4 regions of the Williamsia sp. Y844 genome follow, and region 3 is predicted to be linked to each of the others. Evidence: riboswitches for the same ligand, from Rfam matches in the RefSeq annotation. Region 3 holds a riboswitch; each other region holds the start of a gene.
The links. A riboswitch is a leader RNA that binds a small molecule or an ion and turns the genes downstream of it on or off. The one in region 3 is predicted to bind S-adenosylmethionine.
Positions count from the first base shown of each region.

Region 1: it holds a riboswitch for S-adenosylmethionine, as region 3 does, so the genes downstream of both, AC1TQG_RS15815 (bifunctional o-acetylhomoserine/o-acetylserine sulfhydrylase) here and AC1TQG_RS12900 (LLM class flavin-dependent oxidoreductase) in region 3, are expected to answer to the same signal.
Region 2: it holds a riboswitch for S-adenosylmethionine, as region 3 does, so the genes downstream of both, AC1TQG_RS24410 (aminotransferase class V-fold PLP-dependent enzyme) here and AC1TQG_RS12900 (LLM class flavin-dependent oxidoreductase) in region 3, are expected to answer to the same signal.
Region 4: it holds a riboswitch for S-adenosylmethionine, as region 3 does, so the genes downstream of both, AC1TQG_RS05390 (aminotransferase class V-fold PLP-dependent enzyme) here and AC1TQG_RS12900 (LLM class flavin-dependent oxidoreductase) in region 3, are expected to answer to the same signal.

Region 1 covers NZ_JBXCJB010000002.1:756,202-763,748, forward strand. The annotation lists gene AC1TQG_RS15805 (Hsp70 family protein) at 1-561, shown strand, start outside; gene metX (homoserine O-acetyltransferase MetX) at 626-1,768, opposite strand; gene AC1TQG_RS15815 (bifunctional o-acetylhomoserine/o-acetylserine sulfhydrylase) at 1,770-3,086, opposite strand; SAM riboswitch class IV at 3,143-3,252, opposite strand; gene AC1TQG_RS15820 (cutinase family protein) at 3,451-5,043, shown strand; gene AC1TQG_RS15825 (NADP-dependent isocitrate dehydrogenase) at 5,243-6,466, shown strand; gene AC1TQG_RS15830 (MFS transporter) at 6,666-7,547, shown strand, end outside.
Region 2 covers NZ_JBXCJB010000004.1:692,535-700,081, forward strand. The annotation lists gene AC1TQG_RS24400 (alpha/beta fold hydrolase) at 1-581, shown strand, start outside; gene AC1TQG_RS24405 (PP2C family protein-serine/threonine phosphatase) at 581-1,780, shown strand; gene AC1TQG_RS24410 (aminotransferase class V-fold PLP-dependent enzyme) at 1,777-2,976, opposite strand; SAM riboswitch class IV at 3,064-3,176, opposite strand; SAM riboswitch class IV at 3,367-3,484, shown strand; gene AC1TQG_RS24415 (ABC transporter substrate-binding protein) at 3,598-5,289, shown strand; gene AC1TQG_RS24420 (ABC transporter permease) at 5,286-6,296, shown strand; gene AC1TQG_RS24425 (ABC transporter permease) at 6,293-7,246, shown strand; gene AC1TQG_RS24430 (dipeptide ABC transporter ATP-binding protein) at 7,243-7,547, shown strand, end outside.
Region 3 covers NZ_JBXCJB010000002.1:111,723-119,269, forward strand. The annotation lists gene AC1TQG_RS12885 (pirin family protein) at 1-496, opposite strand, end outside; gene AC1TQG_RS12890 (VOC family protein) at 540-1,052, opposite strand; gene AC1TQG_RS12895 (MarR family winged helix-turn-helix transcriptional regulator) at 1,188-1,652, shown strand; SAM riboswitch class I at 2,159-2,253, shown strand; gene AC1TQG_RS12900 (LLM class flavin-dependent oxidoreductase) at 2,286-3,353, shown strand; gene AC1TQG_RS12905 (LLM class flavin-dependent oxidoreductase) at 3,438-4,547, shown strand; gene AC1TQG_RS12910 (hypothetical protein) at 4,544-4,693, shown strand; gene AC1TQG_RS12915 (ABC transporter substrate-binding protein) at 4,690-6,315, shown strand; gene AC1TQG_RS12920 (ABC transporter permease) at 6,318-7,319, shown strand; gene AC1TQG_RS12925 (ABC transporter permease) at 7,312-7,547, shown strand, end outside.
Region 4 covers NZ_JBXCJB010000001.1:1,206,327-1,213,873, reverse strand. The annotation lists gene AC1TQG_RS05420 (hypothetical protein) at 65-517, shown strand; gene AC1TQG_RS05415 (FAD-dependent oxidoreductase) at 604-1,992, opposite strand; gene AC1TQG_RS05410 (Rv0361 family membrane protein) at 2,207-2,710, shown strand; gene AC1TQG_RS05405 (rhodanese-like domain-containing protein) at 2,707-3,120, shown strand; gene AC1TQG_RS05400 (O-succinylhomoserine sulfhydrylase) at 3,158-4,366, shown strand; gene AC1TQG_RS05395 (DedA family protein) at 4,413-5,054, shown strand; SAM riboswitch class IV at 5,122-5,237, shown strand; gene AC1TQG_RS05390 (aminotransferase class V-fold PLP-dependent enzyme) at 5,269-6,081, shown strand; gene AC1TQG_RS05385 (hypothetical protein) at 6,078-6,581, shown strand; gene alc (allantoicase) at 6,630-7,547, opposite strand, start outside.

The DNA of each region.
Region 1 (7,547 bases), 640 kb from region 3:
GGAGCGTTGATGACCGTGTACGCGGTCGGATCATCGCTCGCAGGCAACCCGTCGACACCGATCAAGTCCACGGAGGCTCCGACGGTGCCATCCGCAATCGCTGAAGCTCCGCCGGAGACAACGACCACGACCACCAACGCGCAGGTGACCTCCACGCTGACGCCGAAACCGACCGAGACCACGTGGGATATGGCACCACCGGTTGTCAATGGAAACCCCGAACCTGGTTGGGTGACAACCGAATTGCCGCCGCCGGTTTCTTTTTCGGATCCGCCGACGAGAACCCTGAGCCCGTCCCTGATCCCGTTCCCGTTGCCGAGCATCACGTGGCCGCCCAATCTCGACCCGTCGTCTCCGTCGTCCCCATCGTCTCCGTCGACTCCTCCGCCGCCGGAATCAACGACGCCCGATCCGATCCCTGAGGCTGAACCCGCTCAGCCGCAGGAGGGCACGCAGTCGCCGGCACCACCGTCCGCGCCTGCGCTCGTTGCCCCGGCGGATTCACCGCAGTCCGATGATCCGGCGTCAGGTACGGTGCCGACGTCGCCGCCGGCAACCTGACGATTTTCCGGTGCTGCCGCACCTGACCGACTGCCACGTGGGCCAGCCGGTCAGGTGGAGGTTATCAGCCACGCGCGAGGACGAGAGTCTTCTTGAGAAGGTCTGAGACCGCTTCGAATTCGGTCAGGAATCCGTCGTGGCCATTGGCGGAATGCACCACGTGCAATCCGTCGACGCAGCCGGACATGAGTTCGGCCAACTCGATCTGCTGACGCAGGGGATACAGCCGGTCGGAGTCGATGCCACCGACCACGACGGGTACATGGCAGCTCCGCAGGGCAGCTTCGATGCCACCGCGTCCGCGTCCGACGTCGTGGTTGTTGAGCACCTCGGACAGCACCACGTAGCTACCCGGATCGAACCGGCGGACAAGCTTGTCGGCCTGGTGCTCGAGGTAGCTCTGCACCGCGTAGCGGCCGCCGTGTAGCGGATCCTCTTGCCCCTGAGGGAGGTTGGCGAACCTCTGGTCGAGTTCGGGTTCGCTGCGGTAGTACATGTGCGCGATGCGGCGGGCAATGCCGAGACCTGACGTGGGGGTGCGACCGGTGCCGTGATAGTCGCCGTTCTGCCAGTTGGCATCGGCCTTGATTGCCGCAATTTGTGTTGTCTGCGTACCGATTTGGTCGGCTGATGCGCGAGCGCCCACGGCCAGGATCAAGCCGCTCCGCACTCGCTCCGGGTAACCGATGACCCATTCCAGCGCGCGGGCGCCACCCATCGAGCCGCCGATGACGGCTGCGACGGTATCGATCTGCAGCGCATCGAGCAATGCGACCTCGGCGCGGACCTGATCGAGCACGGTGATGTTGGGGAAACGTGAACCCCACACCTGCCCTTCGGAATCCAGTGATGCCGGGCCGGTGGAACCGCCGCATCCACCGAGGACATTCGCCGAGACGACACACCACTCGTCGGTGTCGACTGCGGCGCCCGGACCGATCAGCCCGTCCCACCAACCGGGGGCGGGCTGATCGGGACCGGCGGGTCCGGTTGCGTGGGAGTCGCCGGTCAGGGCATGCAGAGCCAGAACTACGTTGTCGCGGGTGGGCGAGAGCGTGCCCCAGCGCTGAAACGCCAGGGTCACATTCTCGATCTGTCCACCGTTGTCCAACGAAATCGGGCCGACCGGCACACTGGTCAGCTGCCCATCGGGCAGGGATTCCCAGTCCGGATGGATTCGTGGTGGCGTGTGCGGGTCGATACTCACCTCACTTGGCCGCAGCGAAGCCTGCATCGAGGTCGGCGATGATGTCGACGACGTTCTCGATGCCGACAGCCAACCGGACCAGGCCGGGGGTCACGCCTGCGGCCAGCTGCTCTTCAGCGATCAGCTGGGAGTGGGTGGTCGAGGCGGGATGGATGACCAGCGAGCGCACATCACCGATGTTGGCGACATGGCTGTGCAGGACCAGTGCGTCGACGAACTTCTTGCCCGCGTCCACGCCGCCGACGATCTCGAAGCCGATGATCGCGCCCTGGCCGCGCGGAGCCAATTCCTGGCCTCGCTTGTACCAGCGCGAGGATTCGAGTCCGGCGTAGGCCACCGACTCCACCTGCGGGTGCTCTTCCAGGTACTTGGCCACCGCCTGGGCGTTCGACACGTGGCGTTCGATCCGCAGGCTGAGTGTTTCCAGGCCCTGGGCGATGAGGAACGCGTTGAACGGCGAGATGGCGGCACCGGTGTCGCGCAACCACTGCACGCGGGCCTTGAGGGCGTAGGCCGGAGCACCGAGGTCGGCAAAGATCGCACCGTGGTAGCTCGGGTCCGGGGTGGTGAATCCGGGGAACAGGTCCACACCGTCACGCTGGCCCCGCCAATCGAAGGTGCCGCCGTCGACGATCACGCCGCCGATCGCGGTGCCATGTCCACCAAGGTATTTCGTGGCCGAATGCACCACGATGTCGGCGCCGTGCTCCAGCGGGTTGATCAGGTACGGGGTGGCGACGGTGTTGTCGACGATCAATGGCAGGCCGGCCTCGTGGGCGACGGCGGAGATGCCGGGGAGATCGAGGATCTCGTTGTTCGGGTTCGAGATCGTCTCACCGAACAGCGCACGGGTGTTGGGCTGGATGGCCGCGCGCCAGCTGTCGAGGTCTTCGGGATCTTCGACGAAGCTGACCTGGATTCCGAGCTTGGGCAGCGTGTAGTGGAAGAGGTTGTACGTACCGCCGTACAGCCGCGGGCTCGACACCACGTGACCGCCGTTTTCGACGATGTTCAGGATTGAGTAGGTCTCGGCGGCCTGACCCGACGCGACGAGCAGAGCCGCCACGCCACCTTCGAGGGCTGCGATTCGCTGCTCGACGGCGTCCTGGGTGGGGTTCATGATGCGCGTGTAGATGTTGCCGGGCTCGGCCAGACCGAAGAGGTTGGCGGCGTGCTCGGTGTCGCGGAACGTGTACGACGTTGTCTGGTAAATCGGCAGGGCACGGGCAGAGGTTGCCGAATCCGGGCTCTGGCCAACATGGACCTGTTTGGTTTCAAAGCTCCAGTTGTCAGCCGGATTGACGTCGGTGTCAGACATGTAGGACTTCTCTTTCATGGTCGGTAGACATCCAATTAGAGGGTCCGACCTTTCGGACCCCGCGCTTGCCGCGGCGAACCGCAACCTGGTCGTCACCCGGAGCACCCCACCGCGGTTGGAGGGTTGCCGGTCAGCTAGCCGGGGCTTGTCGCTGACACTCAGGACCTGGCCAAAAGGATATAACACGCGGTTCCTGTTCAAAAAAGCGTTCAGCGCACGGAGATTCTGCGATTCGCCACCAGCCGGATGCCCCTGTACTACGTTCATGCGATTGGCCATTGTCAATGTCCACCGTAACTTTGGTGAACTGCCTCGAAATGCTTGAGGCCGTCGGTGATTCGAAACAACTGGGGCTGCTGTGGGTGTGAGGACGAAGCCTGATCGCTCTGTTCCGAAACCGGCCGGCCGACGGGTGGCGGCGCTGGCATCCGGAGCGGCTGCGGTCGCGCTGCCCGTGTTGACCTTCCTCGGGAGTGCTCCAGGGCTCGCGGCCCAGGCGCAGGCGTACGACTGTGGTGACGGCGTCGTGTTCGTGGTGGCCGGAACCGACGATCCGAACTTCCTGCACACCATAGGGGTGGAGACCCGCTACAGCGCCCGGGGCTACGTGATCAAACGCGTCGACTATCCGGGGACCTTCTGGCCACTCGGTGCACAGAGTTACGACGAGAACATCGAGACCGGACAAGCCGCGCTCACCCAGGATGTGGCGACCTATCAGGCCAACTGCCCGGGCAACCCGGCCGTCATCGCCGGCTATTCGCAGGGGGCCCGGATCGCAGGCGATGTACTGGCCGACATCGCGGCAGGCAAGGCCGACGGCGTGACCTCGGTCGGAGTGTCGGGCGAGCTCTATTCCGACCCTCGGCGACGCGGCACAAACGACGGTGCCGGAGCCGAGGTCAACCTCATCAATGCGTATCCGGGCGCGATGCTCGATGGTTCGCGCGACGGCGACTTCGGCGACATACCGGTGTACTCGGTCTGCATCGATGGTGACCCGGTCTGTGACATACCCGACCCGCGGCGAGATCCGATCGGGGCATTGGACGCGTTGCTGGGCTTCTGGGTCAAGCACCACAACTATGGCGGCATCATGACGGCAGGCCCGGGGGCGGCTGTGGGCACCGACGGGATCACCGTCATCGAGGGTCCCGACGGTGCCACGGTGATCTTCATCGCCGCCGATCCCTCACTCACCACTGTGCTGGCGCAGGTCGGACTGCCTAATTTGCTGCGCCCGGTGATTCTCGATTTCCCCTATGCCGAAACGGAGGTCATCCGGCCGATCTCCCGCGCGATCATGGGCTTGCTGCCTGCGCTCCCGCAGCTCGGGCATGGTGCGTATCTGACCGACCTGTACACGGTCCGGGACGCGCTGTCCGGTGACCCGGCCGCGTGGGCCGCGATTCTCGGGAGCGCGGTCAGCATCGTCAAATATCCGGTGAACTTCGTTCGGGACTGGGTTGCGGTGATCGATGCCGTACTCGACCACCGTGACCCGGATCTCGGGTTCATCGCGGCACCGACGGTGCGCGCCATGGCGGATGCGGCATTCGGTGCGGTCTCCGCGGGCAGGGCGGACGTGGGGGACCCGGCCACTGACACCGCCCTTGCCGGTGCTTCTCAGAGGGCGCTCGCTGCGTCGTCCGTTGATCGCCCGCAGGCCTCTGCCGACGTCATCCCGGGGCCTGGTCGGCATCGGGCGCCCGAGGTGTCCCCGCCGGCTGTGTCGGATCCCGATGTGCCGGAAGCCGATGTGCCCGCCTCCGTACCGGTGTGGAACGGTCCGGCAACCTCCCACGCGGACCAGGGTGCTGATGACGACGGCCCCGACGTCGTTGATTCCACGGCAGGTCAGAAGCCGGTCGCTCCTGATCTGCCTGCTGTCGAAGCGCCTGCTGCGACCGAGACAATGGCCGTTGACATGTCGGCGGACCTCACCACCGCCTCGTGATCCGGCCCCTGCGCTGACGCCCCTGACCCGTCAGGTGATGGGTATGCTGGCAAGCAGTACGCCCGTTATATTTACTTTGTCCGGTGAGCGAGGTAACAGCCCGCCGGACTAGGTTGAACATGTTTGGGTGCAGGCGCGCCAGCTCATGAGTCGGCGTCCGAAAGCGGGGCACACATCGTCGAGGAGGACGCGTAGCCATATGGGCAAGATCAAGGTCGAAGGAACGGTCGTAGAGCTGGACGGCGACGAGATGACTCGGATCATCTGGCAGTTCATCAAAGAGAAGCTGATCCACCCGTACCTCGATCTGAACCTGGAGTATTACGACCTCGGCATCGAGGAACGTGACCGTACCGACGACCAGGTCACCATCGACTCGGCATACGCCATCCTCAAACACGGTGTCGGCGTGAAGTGCGCCACCATCACCCCCGACGAAGCTCGTGTCGAAGAGTTCGGCCTGAAGAAGATGTGGCGCTCGCCCAACGGCACCATCCGAAATATTCTGGGCGGCACGATCTTCCGCGCTCCGATCATCATCTCCAACGTCCCGCGACTGGTGCCGGGATGGACCAAGCCGGTCATCGTCGGACGTCACGCGTTCGGCGACCAGTACCGCGCGACCGATTTCAAGGTTGCCACCGCGGGCAAGGTCACCATCACGTTCACCCCGGACGACGGCTCGGCGCCGATCGAGCACGAGATCGTCCAGATGCCCGAAGAGGGCGGCGTGGTGATGGGTATGTACAACTTCAACAAGTCCATCGAAGACTTCGCGCGGGCATCGCTGAACTACGGTCTGCAGCGCAACTACCCGGTGTACCTGTCGACCAAGAACACCATTCTCAAAGCCTACGACGGAGCGTTCAAAGACATTTTCCAGCATGTCTTCGATACCGAGTTCAAGGCTGAATTCGATGCTGCCGGAATCCATTACGAGCACCGGCTCATCGACGACATGGTTGCTTCCAGCCTCAAGTGGGAGGGTGGATATGTCTGGGCCTGCAAGAACTACGACGGCGATGTGCAGTCGGACACCGTGGCCCAGGGCTACGGTTCGCTGGGTCTGATGACCTCGGTTCTGATGACCCCGGACGGCAGCGTCTGCGAGGCGGAGGCCGCGCACGGCACCGTCACCCGGCATTTCCGTCAGCACCAGCAGGGCAAGCCGACCTCGACCAACCCGATCGCGTCGATCTTCGCGTGGACCCGCGGTCTCGATCATCGTGGCAAGCTCGACAACACCCCCGAGGTGCGTGAGTTCGCCCAGAAGCTCGAGGACGTTGTCATCGAGACGGTCGAGAGTGGCAAGATGACCAAGGATCTAGCGCTGCTGGTCGGCGGCGACCAGGCGTACCAGACCACCGAGGAATTCCTTGGGGCACTTGATGAGAACCTGGAGGCGGCCATCAAGACCGGCTGAGCGGCCGGCCACGCGCCGATCGCATCACAGTCCGCCCCGGATGTCTCGGGGCGGATTGTCGTTCTGTGGGTCAGTTCACGTCCCATCCCGGAATGACATCTGGCCTGTGCCGGTTGACACCGTAGTTACCCCCGCAACGAGCTCCCGGCAGTGTCGCCGTCGCCCCGATCGCCCCTGATCGTCTTCGAGAGGTTCGAACATGTCTGCAGTCAGCACCGTCGCCCCCGAATCCTTGGGGGAGGTGCGCGGCAGTAGACGGACGGTCATTCTGGCGTTGTCGCTCGGCGCGTTCGGTATCGGGACCACCGAGTTCGTCGCGATGGGACTGCTGCCGAATATCGCCAATTCGCTGGGAACCAGCGAACCGACGGCCGGGCACGTGATCTCTGCCTACGCACTCGGAGTGGTGGTCGGCGCTCCGACGATCGCGGCACTGACCGCACGAATGCCACGACGCGCCCTGCTGATCGTGTTGATGGTCGCCTTCACCATCGGCAATCTCGCCACCGTGTTCGCCCAGAACTACGGCATGTTGATGGCTGCCCGCTTTGTCGCCGGGCTGCCACACGGCGCCTACTTCGGTGTGGCCGCTCTCGTGGCCGCCCATCTGGCGGGTCCGGAGTCCCGGGCAAAGGCCGTGGGCCAGGTGATGATCGGTCTGAGCGTTGCCAACGTCGTCGGAGTGCCTGCGGCGACGTGGCTCGGTGGGGCACTCGGCTGGCGGGCAGCGTTTGTGGTGGTGGCCGTGATCGGTTTGCTGACGATCGCGGCACTGTTCAGATTCCTGCCTGCCCTGTCCGACATGAAGATGACCAATCCGGTGACCGAACTCGGTGCGTTGAAACGGCCGCAGGTATGGTTTGCGCTCCTCATCGGAATCGTCGGCTTCGGTGGGATGTTCGCGTTCTACACGTACATCAGCACCACACTGACCAGCGTCGCCGGTGTATCGGAATCGTTTGTGCCGTTTGCCCTGATGCTGTTCGGCCTTGGCATGGTGGCGGGCAACATCATCGGCGGTGCCCTCGCCGATCGTGGTGTGGTGCGGGCGATACTCATCAGCTTGGTTTCCATCGTGGTG
Region 2 (7,547 bases), on a different contig from region 3:
ATGTGCTCGACATCGTCGACGAACTCGATCTGCACGACGTGGTGTTCGTGGGTCACTCGGTCGCGTCGATGATCGGCGCCCTCGCCGTGGCCAAAGAACCCGACCGGTTCGCCAAGCTGGTGTTGCTGACCCCGTCACCGCGTTATGTCGACGACGAATCCGATGGATATCGGGGTGGCTTCACGCGTGATGACATCGACGAACTTCTCGAGTCTCTCGAGAGCAACTATCTGGGTTGGTCGGCGTCGATGGCGCCGAACATCGCCAGTAACCCGGAGCGACCAGCGCTCGGCGGCGAGTTGACCGAATCCTTCTGTCGAACCGACCCGGAGAAGGCGTTGGTGTTCGCCCGCGCCACCTTCCTGTCCGACAACCGCACCGATCTCGCGCGTGTCACCGTGCCCACCCTCGTGATCGAGTGTGCGCGAGACTCACTCGCACCCCGCCACGTGGGCGCGTACGTGCACAACCAGATCGAGGGCAGCGAACTCGTCACGCTCGACGCCAGCGGTCACTGCCCCCAGCTCAGCGACCCCGTGCCCACCACCGAGGCCATCGTGGCCTTCGTCGGTGGCCGTTGATGAGCAAGGACCACAGCGACATCGGGTCACCGGGCGTACTCGACGAGAATCTGGAAGACCTGTACGAGAACGCGCCATGCGGGTATCTGTCGACGTGGCCGGACGGGCTCATCGCAAAGGTCAACACCACTCTGACGGTGTGGCTCGGACAAGACCGAACGTCATTGCTGGGCAGACCTTTCAGCGATCTGCTCACCGCAGGCGGGCGGATCCACTACGAAACCCACTTCGCACCGCTGCTGCAGCTGGAAGGCGTACTGAGCGGAATCACCGTCGACCTCGTCGCGGCCGACGGCCGACGACTGCCCGTCTTCGTCACCGCGAACGTGAAGATCGGTGCCGATGGAACCGCCGTGCTCGTCCGCATCACCGCACAGGACGCACGTGACCGACGCGCATACGAGAAACAGCTGCTCGAGGCGCGGCGCCATGCAGAAGAAGAACGTGCGCGCATACAACTGCTCGCCTCGACTCTTCAGCGCTCGCTGCTTCCACCGTCGTTACGACCTCCCGATGGCATGGAGGCAGCGGCCCACTACCACGCCGCGTCGATCGACGATGTCGGCGGCGACTTCTACGACGTGTTCGCCCTGTCGGCGCACAAGTGGGGGTTCTTCCTCGGCGACGTGTGCGGCAAAGGGGCCACCGCGGCAGCGGTGACCTCGCTGACCCGCTACACGCTGCGCGCTGCGGCGGTGTACGACGACGATCCGATTGCGGTGTTACGCAACCTCCACACCGTGTTGCATGCGAATCACCAGGGTGACGAACCACGGTTCTGCACAGTGATCTTCGGTGTGCTCACCCGCCGCGACAACGGATTCGACGTCCACCTCGCCAGTGGTGGGCACCCACCCGCCCTACTGCTCACCGCCGCCGGTCAAGCGCAGTACGTGAGCACCGAAGGTGGGCAACTGGTCGGCATCCTGCGCGACCCTGAGTTCGTCTCGAAGCGGATCCACCTCGATGCCGGCGACACCCTCCTGCTCTACACCGACGGGCTCACCGAGGCGCGGACCGGACCTGGTCCCGAGCGGTACGACGACAACGGTGCGCTGCTCGAGTTCGCCGCGGCACACACGCCGACGTCCGCAGGCCAGATCATCGAGGACGTGCGGGCATTGCTCGACAGTTTCGGTGCCGGGCTCGAAGACGACACCGCGCTCATCGCACTGAGTGTCCCCCACCCCGGGGTCTAGAGGGTTCGGAGGGCGGCGAGCAGAAGGTCGACGTCCTCGGAGGTCGAACCGAGGCCGAGGCTGGCGCGTACAGCCCCTGAGCCGTGGCCCAGACGGTCCAGAAGCGGGTGGGCGCAGAATCGTCCATCGCGCACCCCGATGCCGTGTTCGGCCGAGAGATGGGCTGCCACCTCAGATGCCCGATGCCCGTCGACGACAAAGCTGACAACGCCAACGGCATCGGTGCTGTCGGTGAAGATCTTCAGGGCATGCACGCCCGGGATCTCCGCCAGACCATTGCGCAACCGGTCGGTGAGTGACGTTTCATGGGAAACAACAGCCTCCCCGAGGGATTCGATCTCGACGCAGGCCGCCGCGAGCGCAGCCGCACCCAGGACGTTGGGCGAACCGCCTTCATGACGGGCAGGCGCGGGCGCCCACTTCACGTCCTGCTCGGTGACATTGAGTACGGCACCGCCGCCTGCGAGGTACGGGTCGGCCGCATCCAGCCAATCCCGCAGTCCGACAAGCACTCCGGCCCCGAAAGGCGCGTAGGTCTTGTGTCCTGAAAAGGCCAGGTAGTCGATGCCGCCTGCAGTGATGTCCACCCTGCGGTGCGGAACCAACTGCGCTCCGTCGACAGCGATCCGAGCGCCGTTGCGGTGCGCAAGATCTGCCAGTTCACCGATCGGCAAGATCTCGCCGGTGACGTTGGAAGCACCGGTGACCGCCAGCAACGCCGCACCGGTCTCTATCAGTGCGGTCTCCACGCGAACGATCGTCGCGGCCAGCGTATTCGCGGCACGGACCACGTGAACGTCACTCCACGGCAACAGATTTGAATGATGTTCCAGATCGAGGACGACGACCTTTCCCGGCACACAGCGGGCCAGGAGGTTCAGCGAATCGGTGGTGTTCCGCGTAAAGATCAGGCAGTGCTGCTCGCCGGCACCGACAAAGTCCGCGACCTGCTCACGGGCGGTCTCGTACGCCTGCGTCGTGACCTGCGATGCGTAGCCCGCGCCCCGATGCACGCTCGAGTAGGTCGGAAGCAATTGTGTGATTCTCTCGACCACGCTGCACAACGCCGGTGCACTCGCCGCGTAGTCGAAGTTGACGTATCGCGTGGTCGAGCCATCCCGCAATGGCGCCTGGGTGTCCGAACCTTCTATCGCTGCAAGAGCATTCAGGGTTCGATTCAGTGTTGCAGTGCTCATATCTCACACCAGCTTCCGGTGTCAGGGATTCCGCACGCACCAAGTTTCGAACCTGCCGATGGAGCAGTTCGGAACTCGGACGTGGGGGGTCCGCGCTTGCCTGTTCGGGTTCGAACAGGCCAGGTCTTCACCCGGAGCACCCCGCCGCGATGGAGGGTTGCTGACCAGCAAGCCGGGGCTATTCGCTGGTACTCGTGACCGACGCCGACGCTAACAGACTTTTACGGCGTCGTCCATACCCATGTGCTTTAACTTCTCGGCGATCGGAACTCCGCGCATCCATCGGATTTCCGCAGGAGCGTGAGTATGGTTCTGTCCAACAGTTGAAATCCCCTGCCCGGGCATACCCACATGATGCCCGGATTCGCTTGGTGGACAACAACTGCCCTGTGTCAACGAGTATCAGCGCCAAGTTCCAGCTTGCTGGTCGGCAACCCTCCACCGCGGCGGGGTGCCCTGGATGACAGACACGGCCCCAGCCTTCACCGGCATGGGGCAAGCGCGGGGTTCACGCAAGCGAGCCCGAAGAGATTTCCGGAAGCTTGATGACCTTGTTCAACGCACCACGCGATCGAATCCTGAGCACCTGCCACGCCCATTGCATTCACGAGGAGAAAACCGATGTCCCGAACACCTGCTGCCGGCCGATTGAGACGGGTGCATCCCGGACCGGGTCATCTGAGCAAGGCCACGATTCTTACGGCTCTCACGGTCGGACTTGTCGCCAGCGCCTGTGGCTCCGGCGACAGCAATAATTCCGCGACGGCCACCGGTGATCCCGTCGACGGCGGCACCCTTCGGTTTGCCATCAACAGCAGTCCCGGCGGCTGCATCGACCCCCATCAGAGCCCTGCCGACGTCGCCGGCTTCTTCTCCCGCCCGATCCTCGACTCTCTTGTCGCCCTCAACACCGACGGCAGCCTCGACCCCTGGCTCGCCACCGAGTGGAGCGTGTCCCCCGACCAGCTCACCTACTCCTTCACCCTCCGCGACGACGTCACCTTCTCCAACGGAGAAAAGTTCGACGGCAACGCAGTCAAGGCCAACCTCGACCACATCGTCGACCCCAACACCAAGTCCCAACTCGCGGCCAACACCATCGCCACCTACGCCGGCACCAACGTCATCGACCCGACGCACGTGGAAGTCACCTTCTCCGAGCCGAATTCGGCCTTCCTTCCCTCCGCGGCCTCGGCATACCTCGGCATCGAGGCCCCCTCCACCCTGACTCAGGGAACAGATGCCCTGTGCAGCAAGATCGTCGGCACCGGGCCGTTTGTCAGTGAAGCCGGCTACACCCCGAACAAGGGCATCGACTACACCCGCAACGAGGCCTACAACTGGGGTCCGGGCAACGCCGACCACTCCGGCAAGGCACACCTGGCAGCCATCAGCATCCAGGAGATCCCCGAAGACTCCTCTCGCTACGGCGCTTTGACCAGCAATCAGGTCGATGCGATTGCCAGCGTCCCGCCGGTCAACGTCAGCGCGCTCAAGGACACACCCGGCTATTCCGTCGAGACGGTCCAGGCTCCGGGCGGAAACTACAACTACTACCCCAACACACAGGCCGGCGTCTTCTCCGACATCAAGGTCCGCGAAGCCTTCCGGGCCGGAATCGACTGGGACACCATCGTCGACAAGCTCTACTTCGGCGTCTTCCAGCCCGCGAAGAACACCTTGAGCCCCGCCACGGTCGGCTACAACAAGGCCAGTGAGTCGGCGTACGTCTACGACGAGGACAAAGCCAATCAGCTTCTCGACGAAGCCGGCTGGACCGCACGCGACGGCGACGGCTACCGCACCAAGGACGGAAAGCGTCTGACCGTCGTGCATCCCTTCCTCAAGGAATACGCTCGCGAACAACGCGACACCCTGCTCGAGCAGGTGCAGTCGTCCGCCAAGAAGATCGGTGTCGACTACCAGATCAAGAACACCACCATCGACGACTACTACACCGCCCTTTTCACCAACGGCTACGACGTCCTCGACATCAGCTGGCAGCGGGCGTCACCGGATGCACTTCGCACGCTCGATCATTCGTCGAACATTCCGGTGGACAGTTTCGGAACAAACGTGGCCAAGTACTCCAATCCCGCTGTTGATTCCGACTTGATCGCAGCGCTTGGCGAAACCGATCTGACCAAGCAGTCGGAGATCTACGCTCGCGCCCAGCAGCAGATCGCCGACGACGCCGCAGTGTTCCCGGTCTACGTCTTCAACTACGTGCTCGGCCGCAGTAACAACCTGCAAGGCGTGAAGTTCGAACCGCAGGCCTACCCGACGTTCTACGACGCCTGGGTGAGCAAGTGACCGTGATCGACACGGTGGCAGGCCCGACCGAGGTGGCGCGCACTCGCTCCCTCGGTCGGGCGGTCGCCAGCCGATTGCTGGTGTCGCTGCTGGTGCTGTGGGGCGCGATCACTGCCACCTTCCTCGTCCTGCATTCCGGCAAAGGTGAGCCGATCAACGCGATCATCGGCACCGCGCAGGTGTCCCCGGAGGTCCGGGCGCAGATCATCAACGACTACAAACTCGACGATCCGTTGATCGTCCAATACTTCGATTACCTGTGGCGACTGCTTCACGGCGACCTCGGACGGTCCTACGCGCTGCGAATGCCAGTCACCGAGGCCATCGGTCAACAGATTTGGCCCACACTGCAATTGGTGATCGTCTCGGCGATCCTCGCGCTGGTCGTCGCACTGGTGGTGGGGCTGGCCACGGCCAACCGGCCAGGATGGCTACGCGGCCCGGCCACCTCGCTGGAGGTCCTGACCGTGGCAGTCCCGACATTCTGGCTCGGCATCTTGCTGCTGACCATCTTCTCGTTCCAGCTCGGCTGGTTCCCCTCGGTCGGCTCGGATGGCGTGGCTTCGCTGGTATTACCATCCATCGCGCTGGCGGCCGCACCCGCGGCGCTGCTGTCACAAGTGCTTCGGCACGGTGTCGAACGCACGCTCGACGAAACATTTGTTGTCACCGCGCGGACCCGCGGGATCAGCCAGACCGCGGTCCTGCTCCGCCACGTGCTGCGCCACGCCGCGATGCCGGTGATCACGTTGTGGGGCTGGATCGTCGGCGCACTCATCAGCGGCGCGGTGATCGTCGAGCAGGTCTTCTCCCGAGAAGGTCTGGGCCGCTTGACCATCGCCGCGGTCACCAGCAAAGACCTACCACTGGTCCTCGGGGTCGTCATCATCGCCGCCACGTTCTACACCATCGTCAACACCCTCATCGACGCCGCATACGGCTGGCTTGATCCGCGGGTTCGGGCCGACGGGCCCACAACCTCTGCAACCGAGAAGGTAAACGCATGACCACCGACACCCGGCCCGACCCGGCGCCGCGGAGACGTAGCGCAGCGGAGCTCGACCCTTTACTGCGGAGACGTAGCGCAGCGGAGCTCGACCATCGAGCGGTCCGTTTCGCTGTCGGACAGACTGTTGTTCAACGTATTCGGCGACTGCGATTGTCGGTGATCCTCAGCGCGATCTTCCTGGTGTTCATCACCTTGGCGGCGTTGTTCCCCAGCCTGTTCACCGGCAGAGACCCCAACGCCGGCGAACCACTCGACATGCTGCTGGCCCCGAGCGTCGATCACCTGTTCGGCACAGACCAGAATGGTCGCGACATCTACGCCCGAATCATTTACGGTGCGTGGCCATCCCTGCTGATCGGTGTGAGCGCCACCGTGTTCGCCCTGGTGGCCGGCACACTGATCGGCGTCTTCGCCGCCCGCGGCGGACGTGCAGGCGACTGGGTCGTCTCGCGCCTGCTCGACGTCTTCCTGTCCATCCCCGGACTACTGCTGGTCTTCCTCATCGTCGCCGCCCGCGGTCCCGGCACGTTCACCACCATCATCGGCGTCGCCGTGGTCACCCTGCCCAGCTACGCCCGCCTGGTCCGCGGCGAAGTCATCCGTCTGCGCGGGGCGGTGTTTGTCGAAGCCGCCAAGGCGCTGGGCTGGACGCAGACCAATATCGTTGTCCGCCACATCGTCCCGAACGCGATCGGACCCGTCTTGGTCCTGGCCACAATCGGTATCGGAGCAGCCATCGGAGTCGGTTCCTCACTCAGCTTTTTGGGTCTGGGCCCGCAACCCCCCACCGCCGAATGGGGCAGCATGCTCTCGGCCAGCCGCTCATACTTCTCCGTCGCCTGGTGGCCGGCGGTATTCCCCGGCCTTGCCATCACCTTGACCGTTCTCTCGGTGACTGTTGTCGGCCAATACCTGCAACGACGAACCGAAGGTCGGGTGGCGCCATGACAACCCTCACCAAAGACGCAGCACCGCAGGCACCGCTCGTCGATGTACAGAACCTGCGGGTGGGATTCCCCTCCGGCGCCCGCACGATTTGCGCCGTCGACGGTATTTCATTCGCCATCAACCGCGGCCAAAGCGTGGCCATCGTCGGTGAATCCGGTTCGGGCAAAAGTGTCACCGCCCGAAGTCTGGTCGGATTGGCCGGCCCCACAGCACAAGTCACAGCAGATCGACTACAGGTCAACGGATCGGACACCCGACGGTTCTCCGAACGGCAATGGCGCCGCCTGCGTGGCCGCGACAT
Region 3 (7,547 bases):
CCGAGGCCACCGGAACCAATCCGCCGGACAGCAATTCGTGGTCGATCTCCAGTTGCTCGTAGCCCGGCGTGATACCGGATTCATCAGGGACAACCCACATCTGGACGAAGTGCACGGGATCGTGGGTCGCATCGGCGGTGTCTTGGCGCCAGACATCGTTCTTCTCCGAATGCATGATCCCGGTACCGGCGCTCATTCGCTGCGCCAGACCGGGGTAGATGACGCCGTTGTGTCCCATCGAGTCCTGGTGGACCAGGGAGCCCTGCAGAACCCAGGTGACGATCTCCATGTCCTGATGGGGATGAGTGTCGAAACCTTGTCGGGGCAGGACGATGTCGTCGTTGTTGACCATCAGGACACCGTGGTGGGTGTTGGCCGGGTCGTAGTGGGGGCCGAAAGAGAAGGAGTGTTTGGAGTCGAGCCAACCCGCGTTGGTCTTGAAGCGACTGTCGGCACGGCGGACGTCGAAGCGGGTGGGAGGTGTTGCTGTGGTCATCGGTAGGGCCTTTCGAGTGGAGCGCTATCGCCAGAAGCCATGTCTAGAGAACGTGAGAGCCGTACATCTCGCCGAGTGGATCGGCGATGAGTTCGAGGCGGGCCCCGTCGGGGTCGCGGAAGTACAGCGACACCTCGCTGTGTTCGATGAGTTCGACGCCCGCGTCGATCAGTTTGTCGCGCAAATGTTTCCAGCGCTGCGGCTCGACACTGATCGCGACATGATGCAGCCCGCCGAGGACTTCCTGGTATGGACCGACATCCAGGCCGGGAAAGTCGAAGAACGCCAAGAGATTTCCGTTGCCGATGTCGAAGAAGAAGTGCGAGGAGCCGGGATAGTCGCGGTTCTCGATGAGTTCGGTCAGCGGGAATTCGAGTAGGTCCTGGTAGAAGCGAACGGTGCGTTCGACGTCGCTGCTGACCAGTGCGGTGTGGTGCAGACCGCGAGCAGAGGAGGCCGGCCGGGATTCGGCGGGTACCAGGTGTTCGGCGCGGATCGCCTCACGCTTGCCCGCATATTCCTGCAGGCGCTTCTCGTCGATGTCGGCGGTGCTCATGGCCGGTCCTTCCGTGCGGGGGTCTTCATCCAGTGTGCGCTTCGAGTGGGCAGAGGTAAATGGTTGCGTGCTCAACTACTTCGGTAGCGTACCGCAACTGGTTGCTTTGTCAACTACTTTGGCTATGCTCTAGTCGTGGAATCAACACAGTGGCTCAGTGAGGACGAGCAGCGGACGTGGCGCGCGTACCTGGATGCGACCCGGTTGCTGCTGCGGACGCTCGATCAGCAGCTCGCCCGGGATGCCGGTTTGTCGTTCACGGACTTCGAATTGCTGGTCATCTTGTCCGAGGCGCCGCAGCACCGACTGCGCATGCGGGATCTGGCTGATGCGATCACGACCACGAGAAGTGGCGCCACCAGGGCAATCGGCCGTCTGGTCGACGCCGGATGGGTGCTTCGCGTCGAATGCGAAGACGACAAACGCGGCATGATGGCGGAATTGACCGACGCCGGGATGCAGAAGCTGGCGTCGGCGAGCCCCGGACATGTCGCCGAGGTCAGGCGAAACATGTTCGACCTGCTCAGTCCGCGGGACGTTGCCGTGTTGGGGCGAGCATTCGCCGACACACGCGAACACCTGCTGCAGGCGCCCGAGTAGACGGCCGGTTCGATCGACAAGTCATCCCGGCTGCGGTGTGGCGGTGAAAAGTCATTGCGGGTACAAGCATCTTGCCGAACCTCTTGTACTCCCGGGCGCCGACCGGTCCTCGCTGATGGCAGATCGGGAGATCGCGTTTGTTCTGTTTGGCGTCGCAGCCCCCAGGATCATCGAAGACGAGGGCAACAAGCCATAGCGGGTCCGGCGACCTGGGCGCACGATTCCGATGGCCATCAAAAGATGGCGTGGGGTTTGAACCTGACTGAATCTAACCGTTCCACGGCGGGTGGTCATGACGCGTCGTGCCGGACGGCCTGCGATCACCGCGGACCGACCGGATCGCCCTGGAGGCTGTTGTGCTGCGGCAATGCTTCAGAAAGTCCGTCGGTCCGTTCGCCGGAAAGGGCTGAACATCCCTGATGGCGGGACCAACGTGACTCACACTGTCTGTCGGGCAAGTTGATTCATCGTTTGACGCGTTATGGGCACCGGCTTACTGTGCACAAGGATCATCAAGAGCGATTGAGAGACCCGGCTCGCTGACGTCGCAGCAACCCCCCGCCTCGGCGGGTGCGGGTGCTACTGCCGGGACCGATGAAGGTTGTGTGCCATGCCGTCAGTTCAGGAGTCCGGGTGAAGTTTCTGTTGATCAGTCTGATCACCCACACGCCTCACCCGTTGTCCGGCGAGACCGTGACCGCGGCGGAGCGGTTTCGAGAAGTGATCGACAACGCGGTTCTCGCAGAGGAATTGGGCTTTGACGGTTTCGGGGTGGGCGAGCGGCACGAGAGGCCGTTCATCTCCTCGTCGCCACCGGTTGTGCTCAGTAACATCGCCGCACGGACTTCGACCATCGCGCTGTTCACCGCGGTGACAACGCTCAGTCTGCTCGATCCGGTTCGCGCCTTCGAGGACTACTCGACCCTCGACAACCTCTCCGGTGGCCGACTGCAACTGATGATCGGCAAGGGCAACGGCGCCGCGCAGGCCAAGCTGTTCCACGTCACCGAGGCCGACCAGTGGGAGCGCAACCGGGAAGGCTACGAACTCTTCCGACGGTTGTGGGAGGACGACACGGTCACCTGGACGGGCAAGTACCGGCCGTCGTTGACCGACGCCGAGGCCCTGCCCCGCCCGCTGCAGAAGAAGATTCGCGTCTGGCACGGCAGCGCCACCAGCCGTGAATCAGTCGATCTGGCAGCATTTTACGGAGATCCGCTGTTCTCGGCCAACGTCACCAATCCGATCGAACCCTATGCCGAATTGATCGACCACTACCGAGCGCGGTGGGCGGCATACGGGCACGATCCGGCGGATGCTCTCGTGGGTGCGGGATCGGCCGGGTACTACGCCACCAAGAACTCGCAGGATGCGATCGACACATACCGCCCGATCTTCGACGCCACCTTGGCGAGAATCGGGTCATTCGGTCTGCCGCTGGTGTTTCCGACCCTCGAGGACGCCATCGAACGAAGCTCACTTCTGCTCGGGAGCCCGCAGCAGGTGATCGACAAAGTGTTGCGATATCACGAGAAGTTCGGTCATGAGGTCATGCATCTGCACGCTGACGCCAGCGGCCTCACCGACTCCCAGCATCGCGACTCGCTCGAACTCTTCCAGTCCGAGATCGCACCGGTGCTCAGACGTGAGATCCCGAGCCGCCCGATCTCCACTCCCGTCGCGTTGGAGGCTCTGACATGACCGCTTCGACCCGGCTCCCGCCGTCGATGCGTATCGGTCGGCGCATCTTCGCGCACTTCATCTGACACATCGAAAAGGACAAACATGCCAGTAGAGTTCCTGGGGATCGCTGCCACGAATGACGGCACCGAGATCCACCCTCGTACCACCGCCGGCTCCTTCGACAGGGAGTACACGCTCAAACTCGCTCGTGCACACGAGGATTTCGGATGGGACCGGATCCTGTTCGCCTATGGTGCCGGTGCTCCTGAACCTGCGGCGGCCGCCTCATACATCGCGAGCAATCTCGAACGCATCGAGATCCTGCTGGCACACCGTCCCAATGTCTCGTACCCGACATTCGCCGCCAAAACCTTCGCAACACTCGACCAGATCTCCGAGGGACGGGTGACGGTGCACTTCATCACCGGCGGCAACGACAGCGAACAGCAGCGGGAGGGTGACTTCCTGTCGAAAGACCAGCGGTACGAACGCACCCGGGAGTACATCCAGATCGTCAAGAAGGTGTGGACCAGCCGGGAACCGTTCGACCACAACGGCACCTACTACCGGTTCAACGACTTCGTCTCCGATGTCTTCCCGGTTGCGCAGCCTCGGCCCGACATCTCCTTCGGCGGGTCGTCGTCGGCGGCCTATGCGGTCGGCGGCGCGGAGGCAGATATCTACGCGCTGTGGGGTGAACCCCTCGAAAACACGGCCGAGCAGATCGCGTCGATCACCGCGTCTGCGAAGGCCGCAGGTCGTGAAGGGCGCCCGCGATTACAGGTCGCGTTCCGGCCGATCATCGCCCCGACCGACGAATTGGCCTGGCAGAAAGCCGAATCGATACTCGGTCAGCTCAATGCCCGAGCAGCCGGCGCCGCCCAGCTCCCACGCGGATTCTCCCTGACATCGCCTCAGAATGCCGGTTCCCAACGTCTACTGGAGATCGCTGATTCAGTCGACCGCTTCGGAGCCGCGGGATGGACGGCAACGTCCAAGGCAACCGGGGGCGGCGGAAATTCCAACGCGCTGGTCGGTTCTCCGGAGACGGTGGCAGCCGCGCTGCTCGAGTACTACGACCTGGGGATCGACATCCTCTCGGCCCGCGGCTACGACCTGCTCGACGACGCGATCGACTTCGGCCGGTATGTGATTCCCATCGTTCGTGAGGAAGTCGCCAAGCGCGACAGGAAGATCGCGGGTGTGGCGTGAGCGGGCTGGTTCAAAACCACACTGATTTTATTGAAGATATTGGGGCGCAACGGTTTAACCTCATCAGTGAGCTGATAACGGGCGAAGCAGCCGCCGCTTCTCCGCAGGAGCGTGCTATCGCCAGGATCGATGGAGGAAATCGATGAATGCACGTGTGTCCCGCCCGCTGTTCGCCGTGGTCGGCGCCGCGCTGATGACAGCAACCCTGCTCAGCGCCTGCGGGTCCGACGCCTCCGGCGGCGAGGGCGACGCCGGCCCCGCTGCGCCGGGTGGAACCCTGCGCTACGGGCTTTCCGGGGCACCGACCTGTTCGGATCCGGCACAGGGCGCCACCAACCAGACGATCTATGTCACCCGCCAGGTGGTGGACTCCCTGACCGACCAGGATCCGCAGACCGGTGACATCACACCGTGGCTGGCGGAGAGCTGGGAGATCAGCCCCGACGCAAAGTCGTTCACCTTCAAGCTCCGCGACGGCGTGACCTTCAGTGACGGCACGCCGCTCACCGCGGAGTCCGTGAAGAAGAACTTCGACTCCATTCTTGCGCTCGGTGCCGCGAAAACCCCGCTGGCCTCGAGTTATCTGACCGGCTATGCGGGAACCACGGTGGTCGACCCGCTGACCGCGACGGTGGATTTCAGCACACCGAACGCGCAGTTCCTGCAGGCCACGTCGACCTCGCAGCTCGGCCTGCAAGCCGATGCCACCGTCGCTCAGACCGCCGAAGCGCGGTGCCTCGGGACCAATATCGGCAGCGGCCCGTTTACCTACTCGGACTGGCAGCAGGACCGGTCGGTGTCGCTGGCCAAGCGCACCGGTTACAACTGGAGCTCACCGGTTTTCGCCCATGCCGGTGAGGCATATCTCGATGGCATCGACTTCACGGTGATCCCCGAGTCGGGTGTGCGCACGGGATCGCTGTCCTCGGATCAGCTCGACGCGGTCAGTGACGCGCTGCCCCAGGACGCGCCACAGATCGAAGCGGTCGGTGGTCAGGTTCTCACTACCCCGAACCCGGGCATCACGTTCGGATTCCAGCCCAATGTGACCCGTGGGGTCCTCACCGATCCGGCTGTGCGGCAGGCGATCATCCCGGCCATCAACCGTCAGGAACTTGTCGACACCGTTCTGGGTGACGATTTCAATGTCGCGACCAGCGCACTGGCCGCGAACACTCCCGGGTACACGGACCTGTCGTCGGAGGTGACCTTCGACCAGGACAAGGCGCGCTCGATTCTCGACCAGGCAGGATGGGTCGACGGAGGCGATGGAATCCGGGAGAAGGATGGCCAGAAGCTCTCTTTCACGCTCTCGTTCAGCGCTGTGTTCACCGGTAACCAGGCGATTCTCGAGTTGGTTCAACAACAGCTGAAGGCCGTCGGGGTCGACCTGCAGCTCGGTCTCCTCTCGAATGCCGAGTTCACCGCGCTGCAGGCCAGCGGGGACTACGACGCGTTGTACTACAACAGCACTCGCGCCGATGGAGACATCCTGCGTACGACCTTCGGACTCGAAAGTCGCAACCTGAACCATCGTGGCCCGATCCCGGTGCTGGATGAGGCACTCTCCGGACAGCTCGCGACGACGGAGAAAGCGCCGCGCGACGTCCTGCTGGCCACTGCGCAGGAGCAGGTCATCTCGGACGGTCTCTGGATTCCCACCACGGAACTGTCACAGGTCATCGGTACCGGGTCGAAGACGCAAGACGTCAAGTTCGACGCGTCTGCCAGACTCGTGTTCTTCGATACCTGGATATCCGGGAACTGATCGTGATCCGGTATGTCGGACTGCGGGCGCTGCAGGCGGTCGGTGTCCTCTGGGCATCGTTCACCGTGGCCTTCCTGATACTCTTCGCCCTCCCATCTGATCCGGTCAGTATTGCGGTACAAGGCAATTCGGCGACACCGGTGGATAAACAGGCGGTTGCAGATCTGCAGGCCCGATACGGACTCGACCAGTCGTTGTTGTCGCAGTACTGGACCTCGCTCACCCACGCGATCCGTGGTGACTTCGGTACGTCGATCTCGACCGGGCAGCCGGTGACCACCGCGATCGGCGACGCGCTGCCGAATACCCTGGCATTGGCGCTGGCCGCGTTGACCCTGGCGCTGTTGTTCGGTGGGTTGATCGCCTTTGCGACGACGTATACGCGGACCCAGTGGTTGCGTACAGCGCTGCAGGCGTTGCCGCCGTTGGGTGTTGCGGTCCCGACGTTCTGGGTCGGTCTGATGCTGTTGCAGGCCTTCTCCTTCAACCTGCACGTCTTCCCGGCATTCGGGGACAGTGGATTCTCGACCCTCGTGCTGCCCGCGATCACGTTGGCTCTGCCGACGGGGGCGGTGATCGCTCAGGTCCTCGCCTCGAGTATGGGCACCACTTGGCGGCAGCCGTTCGTCGAGACGGCACAGGCCAAGGGGGCGAGCCGGTTTCGGGTCGTGACGCATCACGTTGTGCGGCTGGCCAGCATCCCGGCTCTGACCATCGCGGGAGTTCTGTTCGGCAATCTGGTCGCCAGCGCGGTGGTCGTGGAGACCGTCTTCTCCCGGGCCGGTGTCGGTCGCCTGATGCAGACGTCGGTGATGGCCCAGGACATCCCGGTCGTGCTCGGCATCGTGGTCCTGTCGACGGTGGCGTTTGTCTTGATCAACCTGATCGTCGACCTGTTGTATCCACTCATCGATCCGAGGATCGTCGAGACATTCCGGAAGAAGACGCCGTCCACCGATGCCGCGGCGTCCGACACAACCGAGAAAGAGGCCGCGCATGTCTGACCTCATACTCGCCGACAGCAAGATCCTCGACCGCGAGGCCGAGGTGGCACACCCGCCGGATCGACGGCCAGCACCCCGACGGCTCGGAGCACGGAACATCCTGCGGCATTCGGTCCTGGGGTTGGCGATCATCGTCTTGCTGTTGGTCATCGGGTTTGCGCTCTTCCCCTCGGTCTTCGCCAGTGGCGATCCGCTGACCGGTGTTCCGGCAGACAAGTTCGAGGCACC
Region 4 (7,547 bases), on a different contig from region 3:
GCTCAGGCATCCAGGTCCGATTCATCCCCCAAAGCCACGTTGTGGTGCCACCAAAGGAGTGAAGATGAAGCAGAAGTTCATTCGCGCCGCCGTCGCTGCGGCCGCGGCAGTCGGAATCGCCGCAGGCAGTGCAGTCGCCACGGCCCCCGCGCAGGCTGCCCCCGTTGGTCCGGTCGACCTCGATCTGACCGGCGGCGTGTTCTGCTCGTTCGGCAAGCCAGGCGACCCGTGGGTCAACTCCTGGTACATGGTGCGCTGGATGGAGGTCAAGGCATACGGTGCCGACTTCCCCAACGTGACCCTGCAGGAGTTCAACGGGGCTTCGAAGTTCACCCCGAAGCTCAAGAAGAACGAGACCCTGCGTATCGAGACCAAGTGGTTCGGTTGCTTCCCGAGCTCGATCTCGGGCTACACCATCTCCAGCAACATCGACCCGCTGCAGAACAACATCGGATTCTGGGCGAACATCCAGCGTCGAGACAACACGCCGGACGACGACGTCGCCCCAGCCGCATAAAAAATCCGCTCCACTTGCCTGCGTTCGCTCCGGTTGCAACCGGCGCGTACGCGAATAAGTGGAGCGGATTTTTTGGTTGGAGAGCCTCAGCCCTTCTCTACCTTGTGGGGTTCGGAGGCGGCGAACATTTCGTCGCGTTCGACGACCTTGACTCGTTCGCGACCTTCGGCGGCGCCGAGTGCGCGTTCGTGTTCGTCGAGGCGGTACCAGCCGTCCCAGGTGGTGAAGGCGACGTTTTTGTTGTCGAGGTATTTGATGATGGCGTCTTCGCCGGGCTCGGCCGGATGGAGGAGTTTGCCTTCACCCATGTCGTTGAGCAGGCAGTCGACGGTCTCGTTGGCGTCACCCTTGGTGTGACCGATCAGGCCGACGGGGCCGCGTTTGATCCAACCGGTTGTGTATATGCCGGTCATGTGGGTGCCCTGGTCGAAGACCCGACCGGCTTCGTTCGGGATGACGCCGGCCTGGTCGTCGAACGGCAGCTGCGGCAGGTTGTCAGACAGGTAGCCGACCGCGCGGTAGACCGCACCCAACTCCCAGTCGGTGAACCTGCCGGTGCCGCGGACGTTGCCGGTGCCGTCGAGTTCGGTGCGTTCGGTCCGTAGTCCGACGACTTTGCCGTCCTCGCCGAGGATTTCGGTTGGCGACTCGAAAAAGTGCAGGAACAGTTTGTGCGGGCGCCCTTTGGGGTCGCGGATCGCGTACTGCTCGATGATGGTCGCGACCTGATCGGTGATCTTGCTCGAACGGCGGGCGACGGTGGAGCCTTCGTCGTACTCGATGTCTTCGGGGTTGACGATCACATCGATCGTCGGGGAATGGTCGAGTTCTTTGAGCTCGAGCGGCGTGAACTTGGCCTGCGCGGGGCCGCGACGTCCGAAGACGTGGACCTCGACGGCTTTGTTGGCCTTGAGGCCTTCATAGACGTTGGCCGGGATCTCGGTCGGCAGCAGTTCGTCGCCGGTCTTGGCCAGCACGCGCGCCACGTCCAGTGCGACATTGCCCACACCGATGACCGCGACCTTCTCGGCTTCGAGGGGCCAGGTGCGGGGGAAGTCGGGATGTCCGTCGTACCAGGCGACGAACTGGGCGGCGCCATAGGAACCGTCGAGGTCGATGCCGGGGATCTGCATGGCGCGGTCGTCGGTGGCGCCTGTGGAGAAGATCACCGCGTCGTACATCTGCTGCAGGTCTTCCAGGGCGATGTCGCTGCCGAAGTTGACGTTGCCGATCAACCGGATCTGCGGCTTGTCCAAGACCTTGTGCAGGGCGGTGATGATGCCCTTGATCCGGGGATGATCGGGGGCCACGCCGTAGCGGATCAGCCCGAACGGGGCCGGCATCCGCTCAAACAAATCAATTGAGACGCCACGGTCTTTTGCTTTGTCCGACTTCATCAATGCGTCGGCGGCATAGATACCGGCGGGGCCGGCACCGACGATGGCCACGCGAAGCGGGCGGTTCTGATCGCTCATGAGTCGCAGTTGCTTTCTCGTGCGGAGAGTTCAGGCGGACGTCACCGACGCGGACCTGGGGAGGCTACTTCCTCCCCACGGTAGGCGCTGGACCTGACCGGAACCAAAAACGTCGGTTTCTGGGTCAGTCAAGTAAGGGTTGGCTGACCAAAATCTTGTTAACCGTCTCACGGTGGTGGCAGGTCGGGCAAATATGAGCGATAAGCTCGCGGCCATGGCAGGAAGCGACTCCGCAGCCGACCGTAAACGGTCGGGTGGGGGCAAAGAGACAGAACCAGAAGTTTTTGACGACGAGCGACGGACCATCTGGCCGTTCCTTGTGGCGGCCACGATCATGGTCGTGGTCCTGGGTGCGATCGTCCTCATGCAGGTACTTCGCCCGGCGGAGGACCGGCTGACGGACCAGGCGAAAGTGACCCACGCCGTCAACGACTACTACACGGCCCAGAACGCGATCAACTACACGAGCTACCGTGCCGTCTTCTGTACCGCCGAGCTCGAGTCTGCGGACTTCCCGAGCCAGGACGAGTTCACCGCCGAGTACCGGGACGCGCGTGATGCCGACGGCAAGATCGAGGTCGGCAACATCTCGGAGACCGTCGTCAACGGCGATCGGGCCACGGCCAATGTGCACTGGTTCCGGGAACAGAAGAGCGAAACCACGATCACCCCTATTGTTCTGGTCAAAGAGGGTGGCAACTGGAAGGTGTGTGCATGAGCTACGCAGGCGATCTGACCCCGCAAGAGGCATGGAAGATCCTCGACGAGGATCCGACGTCGGTACTCGTGGACTGTCGGACCCAGGCCGAGTGGAGCTACGTGGGCGTACCGGATCTGTCTGGTGTCTCCAAGAAGCCGATACTCATCGAGTGGGTCAGCTTTCCTGACGGTGCCCGCAACGCCGATTTCGTTGGGCAGTTGCGCGAAGCCGGTGTCGAGAACGACCAGCAGGTGGTGTTCCTCTGTCGTTCCGGACAGCGTTCGATCGGTGCGGCGCAGGCCGCGACGGCCGACGGGGTGGCCAAGGCATACAACATCCTCGACGGTTTCGAAGGTGCCACCGATCCGGACGGACATCGCGGTGCGGTCGGCTGGAAGGCAACCGGCCTGCCGTGGCGGCAATCGTGACCCAGACGGCCAGATTCAAGACAGCATATTGCGCACGATGGAGGACGAGTTGAACGCCAAACTGCCCGAGGGACTTTCGCCCGAGACCCTGGCTGTGCGCGGAGGGCTCATGCGGTCCGGTTTCGAGGAGACCTCCGAGGCCATGTACCTGACCTCCGGGTACGTCTATTCGTCTGCAGCTGCGGCCGAGCGGGCCTTCACCGGCGAAGAACAGCGATTCGTCTACTCCCGCTACGGCAACCCGACTGTGGCCATGTTCCAGGAGCGGCTCCGTCAGCTCGAGGGTGCCGAGGCGTGTTTCGCCACCGCCAGTGGCATGGCGGCGGTCTTCGTGGCGCTCGGTGCGCTGCTCAAGACGGGTGACCGGCTGGTGGCTGCGCGCAGCCTGTTCGGTTCGTGCTTTGTCGTGTGCAACGAGATCCTTCCCCGCTGGGGCATCGAAACCGTCTTTGTCGACGGAGAAGACATCGAACAGTGGGAACAGGCACTGTCGAAGCCGACTGACGCGGTGTTCTTCGAGACCCCGTCGAACCCGATGCAGACCTTGGTCGATGTGGAGCGCGTCTGCGAACTCGCCCACGCCGCCGGTGCAAAGGTTGTGCTGGACAACGTCTTTGCGACCCCGCTCCTGCAGAGCGGCCTCGAGCTCGGTGCCGACGTGATCGTGTATTCGGGTACCAAACACATCGACGGCCAGGGCCGGGTGATGGGCGGGGCAGTGCTCGGAACCAAGGAGTACATCGACGGTCCGGTGCAGACCCTGATGCGGCACACCGGTCCGGCGCTGAGCCCCTTCAACGCCTGGACGTTGCTCAAGGGACTCGAAACCATGCGGTTGCGGGTGGATCATTCGACCGCCGCGGCATTGCGCATCGCCGAATTCCTGGAAGCCGATCCGCGGGTTGCGCGGGTGAGATATCCGTTCCTGCAGTCACATCCGCAGCATGATCTGGCGAAGAAGCAGATGTCCGGTGGTGGCACCGTGGTGACGTTCGAACTCGCCGACACGGGCTCGGCATCCGGAAAGGCGCGCGCGTTCGAGCTGCTCGACGGTCTGCAGATCATTGACATCTCGAACAACCTCGGGGACTCGAAGTCGTTGATCACGCACCCGGCCACCACCACCCACCGGGCGATGGGACCCGAGGGCCGGGCCGCGATCGGGCTGTCCGATTCGCTGGTCAGGCTGTCGGTCGGGCTCGAAGGTGTGGATGATTTGTTGAAGGACCTGGACCAGGCCCTGTAGCGGGAGTCGGACGACGCCACCTGAGGTCGTCACCGGAGATCGGAGGGTGGGCATTTTTCACTCGCTGGCCGATTGGGTCATCTCGATCGTGCAGTCGACGCCGCCGTGGGCGGTGTACCTCGTGGTCTTCATCGTCATCTACTGCGAGGCGGCCGCGCTCCTCGGCCTGATCATGCCCGGTGAGACAGTCCTGCTTGCCGGTGGCGTGGCAGCCGCCGTCGGCCAGACCAACATCGTGTGGCTGATAGTCGGTGCCTGCATTGCGGCGGTACTCGGTGACTGGACGGGCTATTCCATGGGCCGCAGATCCGGCGGCCGCATCACCGAAACCCGCTTCGGTGGGTGGGTTGGGCGAGAACGCTGGCAAAAGGCCGAGGAACTCATCCGCCACGGCGGGGTCGCCACCGTGATCGGGGCGCGCTGGATCGGATACGTCCGCACAGTCACCCCGTTTGTGGCCGGGATGAGCAAGATGCCGACGCGTCAATATTTGCTTGCGAATGTCGCGGGCGGCGTCGTCTGGGTGAGCGCGGTGTGCATCATCGGCTATGCGGTCGGCGAGACGGTCGGGGCAACGCTGATGTTTTATCTGGCGGTTGGTGCGGGCGTACTCATGTCCGTCTATTTCTTCTTTCGCTGGTGGCGACACCGGAGTAGGTCACAAAAGTCCTCTGCCAGCGCGGAATAACATTCACGCCGCGTTTTAAAGGTTTGTCATTTGACAGGGAAATCAATGGCGCTGCAATGTGGTTATCGGTGATGAGTGCCAGCGACAAGCCCCGGCTTGCTGGCCGGCAACCCTCCATTCGCGGCGGGGTGCTCCGGGTGACAACCTGGCCGCTGTCTGTTCGGACGGCGGCAAGCGCGGACTCCGGCGGAGTCCTGATCCGAAGGGGATGCGGGTGACAAGCTCCTCCACCAGTGATCTCAGGGAAGACATCGCCCGGTTCGTGAAGGCGCGTCCGACCGATCGAGTTCTGTTCGCGTCCGAACTTGCCGAGGCCGTTGCGCTGGTCGCCGGTGTTGCACCAGGTGACGTCCTGACACTCGATCTGACGGCCGACCTCGCGGCCACCACGTCTGAAGGCGCTGACCGTGTGATGCCGGCGCAGATTGATCTGAGGACCACCCTCGCCGCGGTGGACAGTGAACTCGAACGTCGACCGGCCGCACTCCTGATCGTCCCCGCGGTGGCCGAGGCCACCGGCGAAGTTCTGCCGTTGCCCGCCCTGGCAGCGATCGCACACCGACGCGGCGCGCGACTGCTGGTCGACGGCAGCGAGATCGTCCCCCGGCGGGCCGTGAATCTGACCAGCCATGGAATCGACTACCTCGTGTTGTCCGGCCGGTCCATGGCCGGCCCGGCTGTGGTTGTTGGGCGCGGCGACTGGCTCGCAGACGCCCGGGCCGACGTCGACGACATCAGCACCGGTCATTCCCCGGCCCGGGCGTTGGCCGACCTCGGCTACGAGTGGGTCGGCCTCCACGAGCAGGCGTTGTCGGAGTGGCTCGACGCCCAGGCGGCCCGGCTTCCCGGTATCCGCCGGCTCCAGTTGTGGCCCGATGCCCGGGACAGGGTGGGAATCGCCTCGCTCACCGTTGCGGGCCGTTCCGAACCCGTAATCATCCGCTGGGGTGCCGGCACCAGCATCGATGAGCTTGCCCGGCAACTGAACTCACTCACCGAGAATGTTTTCGAGCAGGAGAAGTCATGACCGAGATCAGTAGTGCCACCACCCCGCGGACGCGCCCCGAACTGCTGGTTGCCATCGACGGTGACGACCATCCGATCGCCTGGAGCGGGCGCCGTCCGGCCGATGCGCGGAGTTCGGCGGTCCGTCGGATCCGCCAGCCGGACTTGCGCGGCGGCATCAAGGAGCGGGCTGCGTTGCGCGCCGGATGGCAGGACCTCGGTGAGGATCCCGCTGACCTGCTGGTGGCGTTGGAGATAGACGTGGTGATCGCCGAAGACGCGGCCACCGCTCGGGCCGAGCTCCTCCGGCTGGGGGAGTCGCGATTCGGCGACACCGTGCGCTATGTCGGCACCGCCAACGGACTCCTGACGCTGATTGTCGACATCTACGCCGCCGAGGTCGCCGATGCGGTCATCTTGCGGCCCCTCGACCAGGGACAAACAGGCGATCGGCCCGGCTCGGCGCAGCTCATCGCCGATCAGGTGCTGCCCGGTCTGCTCGAGCGGGCTGCCGCAGCCTGATCCCCCCACCACGCCTGCCTTCAGGCGTGGGGGAGGGGGCATGGTCGATCAGCTCTCGCCGTTTTCCCAGCGATCGATGATCCGTGCGCGAGCATCCTCGGTCAGCGAGCCGAACAACCGCAGTCTTGCCATGCCGCCGTCGGGGAAGATGTCGAGGCGGGCCTCGGTCATCGGTCGATCGACCTCGATCAGGAACCGGTGCCGGGTGTCGGGTTGCAGGGGAGACCGGCCCAAAACCTCGAACCACTCACCGTTTTCACCGTCACGGCCACGTATCGTCGCCGATCCCGGCGCATTTCCCAGGAAGTAGCTGGTATCGAGTTCGGCGAGTCCGATCGTCGACTCACCGGCCAATTTGACCTGTACCCAGTCGTTTCCGTCATCGCGTCGGCGTGAGGTCTCCCAGCCTTCGCCCATCGTGCGGGCCCGTCCGGGCATCAGGAGATTGTTCGGAGAGCCATAGAACATGTTGGAGCAGGCGGTGATCATGCCGCCGTTCTCGAGCGCGGCCAGGTCAAAGTGTCCGTAGGACAAGAACTTCGGGTCGGGGACGCCGCGGCCGTGCACACGGAATCGCGCCACGCCACCGTCGGGATGGATCGTGAGCCGCACGTGGGTGAAGCGTTCCTTGGAATCCACCCGGAACGGATTCTGGGTATCACCGTTGACCTCCACGCGGTCGACGATCGTCTGCCACTTCGTGTCTTCCAGCAGCTCCTGTGTGGTCGGAATGCCTTCGACCGCAGCAGCTTCCACCGAGATGTACGGCGGATAGTTGCCGACGAACCACGAGGTGTCCACCACGACGCCGTAGATGATGCCGGGGACGCCAAGGCGCACGATCGCCTGGTCCACACCTGCTTCACGTCGCCGCCGGGTCTCCCAGCCGTCATAGACCTGACCCTTGTGTCCGAACGTCGCCGGTTGATACTCGGCGGCGGGCGTCTTGATGAGGTTCTCGGCCTC